Linked DNA regions of Jeotgalibacillus aurantiacus. The protein of the gene in region 1 interacts with the protein of each later gene in a pairwise test. Links are inferred from orthologs where the notes say so. Each region holds a gene or a part of one and is shown on either strand. Other genes may lie near its edges.

Region 1 (3,243 bases):
CTCACAGCCGTTCACTGATGGAGGAAGTGGAGATGGAGGAAGAGCGCCGTCTCGCCTACGTTGGGATTACGCGGGCTGAAGAAGAATTATTTATCACAAATGCCCAGATGAGAACATTGTTTGGACGCACGAATATGAACCCTGTGTCACGCTTCATTGCGGAGATCCCGTCTGAACTTCTTGAGGAACCGATGAAAAAGGAAGCCAACCCTTTTGGTCTCGGAGGATCACCGCGTCCAACCGCACAGCCGCGTAAAGCACCTGTGCGCCGTCCGGTTCAGCGGACAACAGGTGGCAGTGATATCGGCTGGAGCGTCGGAGATAAAGCGCAGCATGGTAAATGGGGAACAGGCACCGTCGTCAGTGTTAAAGGGGAAGGTGACTCCATGGAGCTTGATATTGCATTTCCAAGCCCAACCGGCATTAAACGTCTGCTGGCCAAGTTTGCACCGGTTACGAAGGTAAGCGGCTAATGAAAAGCGCCCGTTTATAACGGGTGTTTTTATTGAAAGCCGGATCATCCTGTCAATACAATGTAAACCATCCAATGAAATGAGAGGAATGACACTATGGACCCATCCATTCAAAAACGCGTTCAGGAACTTCATGACAAGCTGAATCAGTACAATTATGAATATCATGTCCTGGATCAGCCGTCGGTTCCTGATTCCGAGTACGATCAGCTTTTAAACGAGCTGAAGGAGATTGAACAGCAATATCCTGAACTGATCACAGAGGACTCCCCGACCCAGCGTGTTGGCGGAGCCGTACTGGAGCAGTTCTCAAAGGTTGAACACCGCACGCCAATGCTCAGTCTTGGAAATGCATTTAACGAAGCGGACCTGCGGGACTTTGACCGTAAAGTCAGACAGGCTGTAGGTGACAATATTGCTTACAGCTGTGAGTTGAAAATTGATGGTCTTGCGGTTTCACTCCGCTATGAAAATGGTGTGTTTATGCAGGGTGCGACAAGGGGAGACGGATCGGTTGGTGAGGATATTACAGCCAATCTGAAGACAATCAGGTCGATCCCTCTGCGCCTGAAGAATCCGTTATCCATTGAAGTGCGGGGAGAAGCCTTCATGCCGAAATCCTCATTTGTTAAATTGAATGAGGAAAAAGAAAAGCGTGAAGAAGCTGCCTTTGCCAATCCGCGTAATGCAGCAGCAGGCTCACTGCGTCAATTGGATCCGAGAATTGCCGCATCACGTAACCTGGATATTTTCCTTTACGGTATTGGTGATCCGGGTGAAACGGGGATCAATTCGCAAAGTGAAGGCATGCAGTTATTAAATGAAAATGGCCTGAAGACGAATCCTGAACGCAAAACGTGCGGGACGATTGAAGAGGTTATTGACTATGTCAACAGCTGGGTGGAAAAGCGTGCTGAACTGCAGTATGACATTGATGGCATTGTCATCAAGGTAGATTCTCTTTCTCAGCAGGAGGAGCTTGGTTTCACTGCAAAAAGTCCACGCTGGGCGATCGCCTACAAATTCCCGGCAGAAGAAGTCATCACGATTCTTCATGATATTGAGCTGAGTATTGGACGGACCGGTGTACTAACACCGACTGCCATTTTAGAGCCGGTGCGTGTAGCAGGAACAACGGTGCAAAGAGCATCACTTCATAACGAGGACCTGATCCGTGAAAAGGATATCCGTCTCGGTGATCATGTCATTGTGAAAAAAGCAGGCGATATCATTCCTGAGGTAGTCAGTGTGATCACGGATCGCAGAACAGGGGATGAAAAGGAATTTACGATGCCGACACATTGTCCTGCCTGTGACAGCGAGCTTGAGCGGCTGGAAGGGGAAGTAGCACTCCGCTGCCTCAACCCGAAATGTCCGGCACAAATTCAGGAGGGTCTGACTCATTTTGTATCCCGCAATGCTATGAACATAGATGGACTAGGGGAAAAGGTCATTGCCCAGCTATTTAAGGAAAATCTGATTGAAGATGTAGCAGACCTCTATCGTTTAACGAAGGAGCAGCTCATTCAACTAGAACGAATGGGTGAGAAATCTGTTGAGAATCTCCTGACTGCCATTGAGGCATCCAAGAAAAACTCTATGGAGAAGCTGCTGTTTGGACTCGGGATCCGCCATGTAGGAGCCAAAGCAGCCAAAACGATTTCAGAGCATTTCCGCTCTATTGACAAGCTGCGTGAAGCAACTGTGGACGATTTGTTACAAATCGATGAAATCGGAAACAAAATGGCTGATGCAATCGTCACATATTTTGAGAACGAAGAAGTACAGGAATTAATCGAAGAACTCCGTGAAAATGGTGTGAATCTTACTTATACAGGTCCTAAAAAAGAGCGGATGGAATCTGTTGAGTCTGCTTTCACAGGAAAAACGATAGTATTAACTGGGAAGTTAGCTCAATTGACACGTGATGAAGCGAAAGAGAAAATAGAACTGTTAGGTGGAAAAGTGACCGGTAGTGTTAGTAAAAAGACAGATCTTCTTGTTGCAGGAGAAGATGCCGGCTCTAAATTGACGAAAGCACAGGATTTAAATATTACGATCTGGGATGAGCAGCAGCTCATTGACGAAATAACCAAACAAGAGGTGTAGCATTTCATGAAAAAGTGGATAGCCGCAGTAACGGGTGCTTCCTTGCTGCTGGGAGGGTGTATGCCATCTTTTCAGCAGGAAGATGAGGTTATCCAGGAGAACGCGCCGGAAGAATCGGAAGAACAGACTGTCATCATTCCAAACTTCCAGATATCTGACGAATATTACCGGACCTTATTGCCATACGAACCATCCCCTTCACGCGGAATGGTCGTGAATAATCTGCAGACGAATTACGATATTGCAGAATTTGAAAGTGGACTGATGCGTGTTGCGCAGCAGAACTTTGATCCTGAAACGCACTTTTTCCAGGCAGGACAGTTCCTGGACAGTGATACGATAACAAGCTGGTTGAACCGTGAGTTTACCGATGCGCAGCTTCAGGAGTATGACATGGAGCCTGAAGAGAATGTAGGGTTGAACCCGGTTGATGCCGGTGGAGAAAACCGTGAGCAGCGGGCGAAGGAAAGTCCGATTTATTTAGCTCATATTCTTGAACATAACTACTTTGTGAAATCTGAAGAGGATGAATCGAAGGTAAGGCTCGGTGGTGTTGTGCTTGGGCTCGCGATGAATTCTGTTTACTACTATCAGAACGATAATGATCCATTCGGCCCAACATTTGAGGAGCCGATTCCTGATGCTGAGATTGAAGAGCAGG
Region 2 (3,401 bases), on another replicon or contig:
CGTCTGCCTGAGCGGCAAATGAGAACATATTCTGTTTCAGTATCCAGCTCATCCAGATGCATCGAGATATCTCCCATCGGAATATGTGTTGCCTGAGGAATCATTCCTTCCGCAACCTCATCATCCTCACGCACATCAATCAGGTGAAGGGACTCTCCCGCTTCAAGCTTTTCCTGAACTTCTTTTGCTGTTAATGTTTTCAATTCTGACATGATCCAGCACCCTTTCTATCATTGAACTTTTTTCATTATATCAAAAAAGGACCAAAGGAAAAACATAACCGCAACTTCCCTCTTCCGAAATCGAGCAAACTGAAAAATTGCTGCAAATATATTTTTCAAAATTTCTTTTCCTATCATGATTAGGAAATGATTCATATAGAAAGGGCTCAATTCACCCGAAAGATTCTTATGGCGGAAAAACAGATGTGCGAAGCACAATGGGCTCACCGCGCGGCCGTGGAAAGCGAAGGGTGCGACCCGGCCCGGTTTATTAAATCAATTCGCCACAATATTCACAAGCTTGCCTGGCACGGCAATGACTTTGCGAATCGTTTTGCCTTCAACAGCTGCTTTGATCGCTTCTTCTTCAAGCGCAATCTTTTCCATGTCTTCACGTGATGCGTCGCGGGCGATCATCATCTTCTGCTTCAGCTTACCATTAATTTGTACGACAATCTCAACCTCGTTATCCACAAGCTTTGATTCGTCAAATGTTGGCCATGCAGCGTAGCTCAGCTCACCTGATCCAACCTTTTCCCAAAGCTCTTCAGCAAGGTGAGGCGCAAATGGCGACAACATCTGTACGAACCCTTTTACATACTCAGCAGGGATCGTATCCGCTTTATATGCATCATTGACAAATACCATCAGCTGAGAGATCGCTGTGTTAAAGCGGATGCCTTCGATATCCTCTGTCACCTTTTTCACTGTCTGGTGGTACACTTTTTCAAGATCAGCGTTAGGTGCGTTGGTTACTTTAGCGGAGAGCTCTCCGTTTTCAGTAACCAGCAGGCGCCATACGCGGTCAAGGAATCGGCGTGCTCCATCAAGACCGTTTTCAGACCAGGCAACGGATGCTTCAAGTGGACCCATGAACATTTCATAGACGCGCAGTGTATCGGCACCGTGCGAACGGATAATTTCGTCCGGATTGACGACATTGCCTTTTGATTTACTCATCTTTTCATTGTTTTCACCAAGAATCATCCCCTGGTTAAACAGCTTCTGGAACGGCTCTTTTGTTGGGACAACCCCAATATCATAAAGCACCTTGTGCCAGAAACGTGCATAAAGCAGGTGAAGAACGGCATGCTCGGCTCCACCGATATAAATATCTACCGGAAGCCAGTGCTTGATCTTTTCCGGATCCGCCAGTGCATCTGTATTATCAGGATCAATATAGCGCAGGTAATACCAGCAGCTGCCCGCCCATTGTGGCATTGTATTCGTTTCGCGGCGTCCCTTCATGCCTGTTTCAGGATGAGTCACGTTTACCCACTCATCAATATTCGCAAGTGGCGATTCGCCTGTGCCTGAAGGTTTGATATTTGTTGTCTTTGGAAGCTCAAGCGGCAGCTCTGACTCCGGTACGCCTGTTGTTGTACCGTCTTCCCAATGAATGATTGGAATCGGCTCTCCCCAATAACGCTGACGGCTGAACAGCCAGTCACGCAGACGATACGTGATTTTCTTCGTACCAAGCTGCTTTTCTTCAAGCCATTCAATCGCTTTTGAGATCGCTTCATCTTTGCCAAGTCCATCAAGGAAGCCGGAGTTCACGTGTTTACCTTCACCTGTATAGGCTTCTGTTGAAATGTCTCCGCCTTCTACAACCTCTTTAATTGGCAGCTCGAATTTTTTCGCGAATTCGTAATCACGCTCATCATGCGCAGGCACGGCCATAATCGCACCGCTTCCGTAGCTCATCAGAACGTAATCAGCAATCCAGATCGGCATTTTTTCGTCATTAACCGGATTAATTGCATATGCGCCTGTGAACACCCCTGATTTATCCTTCGCAAGGTCCGTTCTTTCAAGGTCACTTTTAGATTTGATCGTGTCAATGTAAGCATCAACTGCAGTCTTCTGGTCATCTGTTGTGATTTTCGCTACAAGCGGATGCTCCGGTGCGAGGACTGCATACGTTGCGCCAAACAGGGTATCCGGACGTGTTGTAAACACATCGAACGTTTCATTCGTTCCGTCAATCTGGAAGTTGATTTCCGCTCCTTCAGAACGTCCAACCCAGTTGCGCTGCATGTCCTTAATGCTTTCAGGCCAGTCCAGATCATCCAGATCATCAATCAGGCGGTCCGCGTAAGCTGTAATCTTCAGCACCCACTGCTTCATCGGACGGCGCTCAACCGGGTGTCCCCCACGTTCACTTTTACCGTCAATGATTTCTTCATTTGCAAGGACGGTTCCAAGTGCCGGGCACCAGTTCACCGCTACCTCATCCACATAAGCAAGTCCTTTTTCATAAAGCTTCAGGAAGATCCACTGTGTCCATTTGTAGTACTCAGGATCCGTCGTGCTGATTTCACGATCCCAGTCATAAGAGAAACCAAGCTCCTGAATCTGACGGCGGAATGTATCGATATTTTTCTTTGTAAAGTCAGCCGGATCATTTCCTGTGTCGAGCGCATACTGCTCAGCAGGAAGACCAAACGCATCCCAGCCCATTGGGTGAAGAACGTTATAGCCCTGCATACGCTTGTAACGGGAAAGGATATCTGTTGCTGTATAACCTTCAGGGTGTCCAACGTGCAGACCCGCTCCGGATGGATAAGGGAACATATCCAGTGCATAGAATTTCTTTTGGGAAAGATCTTCTTTTGTTTTAAATGTTTTTTCGTTTAGCCAGTGTTGCTGCCATTTCTTTTCGATCGACTGATGATCAAAGCTCATGTCGGTTCCTCCTAATGTAAAAATTTACCTAAAATAAACAAAAAACTCCCGCCCCATATATGGGACGGGAGGTAATTAACACTCCCGCGGTACCACCCAAATTCGTGTACACGCGCTCAATCCTTATCGCGGAAAACGGATGATGCTAATGACTTTCACATCATCGACTCAAAGGTGAGTTCACAGTGCTGCCGATCTGCTTTCACCAACCGCAGATTCTCTACATTCAGCCGCTATCCTGCTACTAATCCTTCTCAGCGTCAACTTATTCAATCTATTTCCTTATTGTATGCAAATGTGTATAGGCTTGCAAGTCTTTTATGAAACGGATGCAACCGGCTCCTCCGCTCTTAAAGGACGATCGTATAAAAGCGTCAAACCAATCGAAAATACGAGAAGCACAATTAACAACATAAACAGGGCCGGCATTCCGTACAGATCGACCATGATTCCGCCGAGCAACGGGCCGATCATGCGGCCTCCAGTTGCCGT

Evidence for each region.
Region 2: the proteins of ligA (region 1) and leuS interact in binary tests that used the Escherichia coli proteins (3 or more experiments, as listed by UniProt). The link is inferred for Jeotgalibacillus aurantiacus from one-to-one orthologs.

Annotation. Positions count from the first base shown.
Region 1 is NZ_JACNMS010000005.1:24,250-27,492, forward strand. The notes cover bases 163-3,075. They hold ligA (NAD-dependent DNA ligase LigA), read left to right. Parts: upstream 163-569; coding sequence 570-2,582; downstream 2,583-3,075. Other genes in these bases: pcrA (DNA helicase PcrA), read left to right, coding at 163-473; H7968_RS14665 (CamS family sex pheromone protein), read left to right, coding at 2,589-3,075. In the rest of the region: more of pcrA, read left to right, coding at 1-162; more of H7968_RS14665, read left to right, coding at 3,076-3,243. UniProt on the Escherichia coli protein: DNA ligase that catalyzes the formation of phosphodiester linkages between 5'-phosphoryl and 3'-hydroxyl groups in double-stranded DNA using NAD as a coenzyme and as the energy source for the reaction.
Region 2 is NZ_JACNMS010000004.1:31,201-34,601, reverse strand. What follows is about bases 204-3,274. They hold leuS (leucine--tRNA ligase), read right to left. Parts: upstream 2,910-3,274; coding sequence 498-2,909; downstream 204-497. Other genes in these bases: H7968_RS13045 (MDR family MFS transporter), read right to left, coding at 3,228-3,274; H7968_RS13055 (rhodanese-like domain-containing protein), read right to left, coding at 204-212. Outside these bases: more of H7968_RS13055, read right to left, coding at 1-203; more of H7968_RS13045, read right to left, coding at 3,275-3,401.